DNA from 2 places in the Pseudomonas sp. GL_135 genome. Region 2 is predicted to be linked to the other one. Evidence: riboswitches for the same ligand, from Rfam matches in the RefSeq annotation. Region 2 holds a riboswitch; the other holds the start of a gene.
The links. Region 2 has a riboswitch for cobalamin ahead of AC3ISG_RS13575 (ABC transporter substrate-binding protein). Riboswitches for the same ligand answer to the same signal wherever they lie in the genome.
Positions count from the first base shown of each region.

Region 1: linked by a shared signal. The riboswitch ahead of cobW (cobalamin biosynthesis protein CobW) and the one ahead of AC3ISG_RS13575 (ABC transporter substrate-binding protein) in region 2 are both predicted to bind cobalamin.

Region 1 is NZ_CM174408.1:2,372,476-2,376,682, reverse strand. It holds gene cobN (cobaltochelatase subunit CobN) at 1-1,141, opposite strand, end outside; gene cobW (cobalamin biosynthesis protein CobW) at 1,144-2,217, opposite strand; cobalamin riboswitch at 2,346-2,576, opposite strand; cobalamin riboswitch at 2,678-2,910, shown strand; gene AC3ISG_RS10580 (CbtB domain-containing protein) at 3,008-3,217, shown strand; gene AC3ISG_RS10575 (CbtA family protein) at 3,229-3,948, shown strand; gene AC3ISG_RS10570 (cobalamin biosynthesis protein) at 3,945-4,207, shown strand, end outside.
Region 2 is NZ_CM174408.1:3,067,202-3,071,408, forward strand. It holds gene AC3ISG_RS13565 (aldo/keto reductase) at 113-1,108, shown strand; gene AC3ISG_RS13570 (aspartate/glutamate racemase family protein) at 1,169-1,891, shown strand; cobalamin riboswitch at 2,155-2,348, shown strand; gene AC3ISG_RS13575 (ABC transporter substrate-binding protein) at 2,490-3,491, shown strand; gene AC3ISG_RS13580 (FecCD family ABC transporter permease) at 3,503-4,207, shown strand, end outside.

The sequences.
Region 1 (4,207 bases), 690 kb from region 2:
GCGCCACGCGCTTGTCGGCGTTGGCCGTGCGGGCCAGCAGCACCCAGCGCCGGGCCAGTTCGGCGACGAAATCCATGCGCCCCGGCTGGGCGCGGTAGCAGACCACGTCGGACTGGCTGCGCTCGCTGTGCCAGGCCAGGTCCTTGAAGCTGATCGGCCGGCTGATGATGCGACCGTCCAGTTCCGGCAGCGCGATGTGCATCGCCAGGTCGCGGGGGCCCAGCCCTTGGGCGCTTGCCCGCCAGGCGGGTTCATTGTCCTGGGCGCAAATGGCCTGAATGACCGGGATGTCCCGGCGAAACGGTCGTACATCCGGCGCTTCCGGGTTCGATTGAGCAAACCCGGTGGTGTTGAGGATGACCTCGCAGTCCACCTCGTCGAGCCAATCCTGTATCGCGCTCATGCAGCCGGCTTCTTTCAGGCTGGCGACAGCGATCGGTAATGGGTTCAATCCCTGGGCCGACAAGCGCTCGCAGAACACATCGATGAAACCGGTGTTTGCCGCTTGCAAGTGGGAGCGATAAAACAGCACGGCGGCGACCGGCTGATCCGCGCGCCAATCGGCCTGCCAGCGGGCCAAATCGGCGTTGGTGTTCTGCGGATGGTAAATGACGGTGCGCGGCAAGGTTTGCGGCTCGACCCAGGGATAGTCGCCGCCCAGCCAGCGTGTGGCGATGAAGTTGAACAGCGCCAGCGCGTTGTGCTTGCCGCCCTGACGCAGGTAATGCCAGAGCCGATCACGGTCTTCGGCAGACTCCGTGCTCAGGCCGCTCAGCTCGGGGTCCGGGCGATCACAACCCGGCACCAGAATCAGCTTCACCCCCTTTGCCGCCAGTTCCACCAGCCGCTCGACGCCATAACGCCAGTAGCCGATGCCGCCGTGCAGGGAAATCAGGATGACTTTGGCGTGGCGCAGCACCTCGTCGACGTACAAATCCACCGATGCATGATTTTGCACCTGCATCGGATTGGCCAGGCGCAGGCTCGGGTAGTCACCCGGCAGTTGCTGCGCGGTTTCAGCCAGCAGGGCCAGATTCGAGTCGGCGCTGCACAGGATCACCAGCTCGGCGGGGGTCTGGCCCAGGTCAGCGATGCTGTCGTCAGGAACGAAGCCGCCGGGCTGAGTGCGCAGCAGGTGCATGGTTAGCCTTTGATCGCTGAGAGAGCTGCGCGCAATTGCGCTTCGAGGACGCCGGGGTCCAGCTCCTGGCCGATCAGCACCAGGTGGGTTTCCCGGGCTTCGTCAGGCTTCCAGGCGCGGTCGAAATGCTTGTCGAAGCGCGTGCCGACGCCTTGCACCAGCAGGCGCATGGGTTTGCCGGGAATCGCAGCGAAGCCTTTGACGCGCAGGATGCCGTGCTGGACGACGGCCTGGGTCAGCGCGTCAAGCAACAGCGATTCGTCCGCCTGGGGCAGCGTAATGGAGATGGAATCGAAGGCGTCATGGTCGTGATCATCGTGATCGTCGCCTTCGTGGTGATCGTGATGGGTCTTGCGGCCATCAATGTGCAGCTCGGATTCGGCGCCGAGCCCCAGCAACACGCTGATCGGCAGCTGCCCCCGGTTCGCTTCGACGATTTTTACCGCTGGCGGCAATTCTTCGGCGACTTCTGCGCGCACGGCGGCCAGCGCATCGGCGTCGAGCATGTCGGCCTTGTTCAGCACGACCAGATCGGCGCTGGCCAGTTGGTCGGCGAACAGCTCGTGCAGCGGGGATTCGTGGTCAAGGTTCGGGTCGAGCTTGCGCTGGGCGTCGACTTGATCCGGAAACGCGGCGAAGGTGCCAGCGAGCACGGCCGGGCTGTCGACCACGGTGATCACCGCGTCGACGGTGCAGGCGTTGCGAATTTCCGGCCACTGAAAGGCTTGCACCAGCGGCTTCGGCAGGGCCAGGCCCGAGGTTTCGATGAGGATGTGATCGAGGTCGCCGCGGCGGGCGACCAGTTCCTGCATCACCGGGAAGAACTCTTCCTGAACGGTGCAGCACAGGCAGCCGTTGGCCAGTTCGTAAACGCGACCGACGGCCTCTTCTTCGGTACAGCCGATGGTGCACTGCTTGAGGATGTCGCCGTCGATGCCCAGCTCGCCGAATTCATTGACGATGACGGCGATGCGTCGTCCTTCGGCGTTGTCGAGCATGTGCCGCAGCAAGGTGGTTTTGCCCGAGCCGAGAAAGCCGGTGACGATGGTGACGGGAAGTTTGGCCAGTGTTTTCATCGGTTGCCCTCAGGCGTGCGGCGGGGCAACGAGGACGAAAACAGCGCAGGGCCGGCCGAAGCAGGCGCGCGGTTCGATTCGCCACCGGATCACCCCGCCCGGTTGTAGTGGAATTCCTCGGCCGCTTGCAGGCGGTCCGATTCGAGGCAGGTCTCCTGGCTCACGGCGTCCGGTTGCTGACAGGCATCGTCAGGCGACTGGCATTCATCGCGCCTTCCCGCTCGCGCAGTGGCTGTGCAATGAAACTGTCCGCTTACAGTTGCGGGGGCAGCTGCGGCTTGAAACCGCATTCCCTTCTTAGCGCCGGTGGCCTTGATACATGAAAAGGCGGCCGGCGAACCTCAAGTGCGCAAGGCTACGCAGTGACCGCAGGCCGGTCAATCGCGCCGTTGCAGTGATTGCCGCGCCGATTGACGCACCGAATGACCCTAAGATTGACGACTCGAACCGTGCGTGGTCTTCTACACACCTTGTTACGGGTGCCCTTCACAGGGTGAAACGGGAAACCGGTGCGTGCAGACCTTCGGGTGTGCATCAGTCCGGTGCTGCCCCCGCAACGGTAAGCGAGTGAAGAGTCAGATCCACTGTGTCGGCATCGATATGGGAAGGCGATTCTTGAAGGCACGATGGCTGTAACGGCTGATGCATGTGCCCCTCGCGAGCCCGGAGACCGGCCCGACAACACACCATAACAACCCGCGGTGGGCGGGCGCTGTTGAGCACTGCCGGCATTCGCCTGCGGTGTCTTTGCGCCTTTCCGTCCGCTGAAACCACTTCAGAGGGAAGCGCCATGTCCATCAGCACACCCCGCCAGACGTCCGGCACCGCCAGCAACACCACAACGGCCGTGACTGCCACGCAAAGCCAGCGCCTTGTTGCCGCCGTCAGCGCGATGTTTCTCGGTGCATTTCTGGTGTACTTCGCCGGTTTCTCCCACATCGATGCGGTGCACAACGCGGCACACGACACCCGTCACAGCTCCGCCTTCCCTTGCCATTGAGACCTGCCGCCATGTTCAAGCGAATTGCGCAAACGGCCGGGTTCACCGGACTGCTCGCCGCCCTGTTGTTGACACTGCTGCAGAGCTTCTCGGTCGCGCCGTTGATCCTGCAGGCGGAGACCTACGAAAAGGCTCCGGCTACCGAGATGCACGAGCACGCCGACGGTGCGATGGCCGGCCACGTTCATGACGCCGAAGCCTGGGAGCCTGAAGACGGCTGGCAGCGCGTGCTGTCCACCACGGGTGGCAATCTGGTAGTCGCGGTCGGTTTCGCGCTGATGCTGGCGGCCTTGTACACCTTGCGTACGCCGACGAGTGCTCGCGAAGGCGTGCTGTGGGGATTGGCCGGTTATGCCGTGTTTGTGCTGGCGCCCACTCTTGGTCTGCCGCCCGAACTGCCCGGTACCGTCGCGGCGGACCTGACCCAACGGCAGATCTGGTGGGTGGGCACTGCTGCCTCCACGGCTGCAGGGTTGGCGTTGATGGTGTTTGCCCGGCACTGGCTGTTGAAGGTTGTGGGCGCAATGATTCTGGTGGTGCCGCATATCGTCGGCGCCCCTCAGCCGGCGGTGCATTCGGCACTCGCCCCGGAAGCCCTTGAAGCGCAATTCAAGATTGCGTCGCTGCTGACCAATGCGGTTTTCTGGATTGCCCTGGGCTGGATCAGCGCCTGGCTGTTTCGTCGTAGTGGCATGCCCGCGACGCAAGCCGGTTTGAACCCTGCTCTGTGAACGAGTTGCGCGATCGACCGCTGTGGGTGGTCGGTCTGGGCTGCCAGCGCGGCTGTTCGGCGCTGGAGCTTCGGCAGTTGATGGAGGATGGTCTGCGCGAATGTCAGCTTCAGCTAAAGGACGTTGCCGCCCTCGCCTCCATTGACGGCAAGTCGGCTGAGGCGGGATTGCTGGAACTGGGCCATGGCTTGGGGCTGACGATTGGGTTCTTCAGTGCGGATGATCTAGCGGCTTACGAGGCACAGCTGAGCCATCGCTC
Region 2 (4,207 bases):
TCAACAGTCAGTAAAGAAGCTTCGCCGGTTTCATCGCGCTGCTTTGCCCAGGCGAGCGCAGCGCCATGCAGCCTGGACATCCAGACCCGCCCCACCGCACAGGACACCCCTCATGAGTTTGCACGACAAGATCATCGGCCGCCTCGGCTTCGGCTCCGCGCCGCTGGGCAACATGTTCCGCACCATCGACGAAGAGGAAGCGGCGGCCACCGTTCAATCCGCCTGGGACCAGGGCATTCGCTACTTCGACACCGCACCGATCTACGGCGCCGGGCTGTCCGAACAGCGTCTGGGCAAGGCCCTCGCCGGCGTCCCCCGCGACGCGTACACCCTGAGCACCAAAGTCGGTCGGCTGATTTCCGACGAGATCGACACCGAGACCCGCAGCGGTCCGTTCGCTGAAGGCCTGAAAAACAAGATCGTCACTGATTACTCCGCCGATGCCACGCTGCGTTCCATTGAAGCGAGCCTGAAACGCTTGAACACCGATCGGCTGGACATCGTGTTTGTTCACGACGTCGCCCAGGACGCCCACGGCGATGCCTGGATCGAGCATTTCAACATCGCTCGCACCGGCGCTTTCCGTGCCCTCACCCGACTGCGCGAAGAAGGCGTGATCAAGGCCTGGGGCCTTGGCGTCAACCGCGTCGAGCCGTGCGAACTGACCCTGGACCTGGAAGAGGCCCAGCCCGACGGCTTCCTGCTCGCCGGTCGTTATTCGCTGCTCGACCATGACCAGCCGCTGCAACGGCTGTTCGACAAGGCCCGCCAGCACAACGCCGAGTTCGTGGTCGGCGGGCCTTACAGCTCCGGCGTGTTGGTGGGCGGCAAGCATTTCGAGTATCAGGAAGCATCGCCGGCAATGCTCGACAAGGTGGCGCACATTCAGGAGATCGCCCGGCAGTATCAGGTCGACATCAAGTCGGCGGCGCTGCAGTTCGTCCTCGCCAACCCGCTGGTGGCAGCGGTGATTCCAGGTGCCAGCCGGCCCTCGCGGATCATCGAAGACGTCACCGCGCTCAACGCACAGGTGCCGGATGGTTTCTGGCAGGCCATGCGCGATCAGGGCTTCATTGCCCTGCAGGCGCCCGTGCCGATGAAAGACTGATATCGTGGGCAACGACGCCGGGCCAGACGCCCGGCCTTGTTTTCTGCGCGAGATCTGTCCATGCGAATTCTGATCGTCAACGTCAACACCACCGCATCCATGACCGAGACCATTGCCGAACAGGCCCGCAGCGTGGCCTCCCCCGGTACCGAAATCATCGGCCTGACCCCGCGCTTCGGCGCCGAGTCAGTGGAAGGCAATTTCGAAAGTTACCTGGCGGCCATTGCGGTGATGGATCGGGTCATGTCCTACGAAGGGGCTTATGACGCGGTGATTCAAGCCGGCTACGGCGAGCACGGCCGCGAGGGCTTGCAGGAACTGCTCGACGTGCCGGTGGTGGACATTACCGAAGCCGCGGCCAGCCTGGCGATGCTGCTGGGGCATAAATACGCCGTGGTCACGACGCTGGACCGAACCGTGCCACTGATCGAAGACCGTTTGAAGCTGGCCGGCGTGTACGAGCGTTGCGCGTCGGTGCGGGCCAGCGGCATGAGCGTGCTGGAACTGGAAGAATCGCCCGAGCGTGCGGTCGAAGCCATCGTTGAGCAGGCCATCGAAGCGGTGATCCGCGACAAGGCCGAAGTGATCTGCCTGGGCTGCGGCGGCATGGCCGGGCTGGATCAACTCATCCGCGACCGTGCCGGCGTGCCGGTGGTGGATGGCGTCACCGCAGCGGTGGCGCTGGCCGAATCGCTGGTGCGTCTGGGGTTGAAGACCTCGAAAGTGCGGACCTACTCGACGCCACGGCCGAAGAAGATCGTGGGTTGGCCGTTCAAGTTTTAAACGCCCAGTGTCCGACCCACGCCAGATTGAATGGCAAACACATACCCTGTGGGAGTGAGCTTGCTCACGAAGGCTGCATTCCAGCCGCTGAAGATTTAGCGGATGTACTGTCCTCTTCGTGAGCAAGGTGGAACGCCACCCCGGTCACTCCCACAGGTTTGCATCTCCCAAAAGTTTTGCGTCGGTCCAGCTGCTGCCCGGTGTCGAAGGTCGCTCGGTCCAACGATGCACCGCCGCCGCATTCGCCTCTCCCCGCCGAATCGTTTAGTATCCCCGCCGCCGGTTTCCACTCGGAATTAATAGGGAATCCCCAAGCGCGCTGCGCGCTGAAACGGAACTGTCCCCGCAACTGTAGGCGCTGAGCCCTGCTTCCTGTTTGCCACTGGGTCACCCCGGGAAGGCCGAAGCATGGCGATGATGCGCCAGTCAGGAGACCTGCCGGCCAGCATATTCATTCACCGGCGGGGTGTCCGGGGAAGGACTCCCGTTCGCGCGTCGCTCGCGCACGCTGTGCTCGCCCTCATCTTAGGGCGCCCGTCGGGTGGACTTTCCAGCGCCTGCTTCGCCAAGCACTCAGGCTTTCTGGAGATCGCTGTTCATGCCGCTGCGCCGCCTCGCCGCCCTGCTCGTCACGCTGACCTTGCCCACCGCCGGTTTTGCGGCGTCGACCGCCTACCCTTTGACCGTGGACAATTGCGGCGAACCGCTGACCTTCACCCACGCCCCGCAGAAAACCGTGACCATTGGCCAGGCCGCCACCGAGATGCTCTACGCCCTCGGCCTGGGCCCGAACGTCATCGGCACTTCGCTGTGGTTCAATCCCGTGCTGCCCCAGTACCAAACCCTCAACGACGGCATCGAGCGCCTGGCCGACAACGCGCCGAGTTTTGAATCAGTGATCGGCAAACGCCCGGATTTCGTGCCGGTGCAGTTTGAGTGGATGGTCGGGCCCCAGGGCGCCGTCGGCACCCGCGAGCAGTTTCGCGATCTGGGCATCCCGACCTACATCCTGCCGTCCGATTGCGAGGGCAAGAACAACCGGGTGGGCGCCGACGGCACGCGCCTCGAAGCCTTCCGCATCGACACCCTGTACAAAAGCCTGCGACAGCTGGCGCAGATCTTCGATGTGCAGGACCGTGGCGAGCACTTGATCACGGGTTACCAAACCCGGCTGGCCCAGGCGGTGACGCAGGCGAAAGCCCATGCCAATCCACCCCTCTCGGCGGTGTTCTGGTTTTCCAGCCCGGACATCAACGTCGACCCTTACGTGGCCGGGCGCAAGGGCATTCCCAATTTCATGCTCGACACCCTCGGCATGCGCAACGTCATCGACTCCGACGAGGAATGGCCGACCGTGGGCTGGGAAACCATCGCCAAGGCCAACCCGACCGTGCTGGTCATCGCGCGCATGGACCGTCGCCGCTTCCCGGCCGACGATCACGAGAAGAAGCTGGCGTTTCTCCGCTCTGACCCGGTCACCCGCAATATGGATGCGGTGAAAAACAATCGCATCGTGATCATGGACGCCAGCGCCATGGAGTCCAGCGTGCGACTGTTTGACGGCATCGAGCAACTGGCTCAGGCCACTCAAGCGCAATGACGTCATTCAGCATGCCCCGGTCGAGCATCGTCCGAATCTTCGGCCACGGTGCCTGGGCCGCCGCGTTGCTGGCGTTGGCGGTGCTGGCGGGCGTGGCGATTGGCGAGACATCAATCAGCCTGCCGGTGATCGTTCAGGTGCTGGCGAACAAGCTGTGGGCCGCAGGCTATCCCCTCGACCCGATCGACGAGGGCATCGTCTGGAACTACCGCCTGACCCGGGCCATCGTTGCCGCCACCTGCGGCGCAGGGCTGGCGGTGTCGGGCGTGGTCCTGCAATCGTTGCTGCGCAACCCGCTGGCCGATCCCTACTTGCTGGGTATTTCTGCGGGCGCGTCGACCGGCGCAGTGTTGGTGGCGATCATCGGCATCGGCGCCGGTACGATTTCTCTCTCGACCGGAGCGTTTGCCGGCGCGATCGCCGCGTTCGCGCTGGTCGCCCTGCTCGCCCGCTCCTCGCGGGGCCAGACCGCTGCCGGCCAGATCATCCTGGCGGGCATTGCCGGGTCGCAGCTGTTCAACGCCCTGACGTCCTTCCTGATCACCAAGTCGGCCAATGCCGAGCAGGCCCGCGGGATCATGTTCTGGTTGCTGGGCAATCTCAGCGGCGTGCGCTGGTCGTCGGTGGCGCTGTCGGTGCCGGTCGTGGTGCTCGGTTTGCTGGTGTGCCTGTGGCATCGGCGCGCGCTGGATGCCTTCACGTTTGGCAGCGATTCG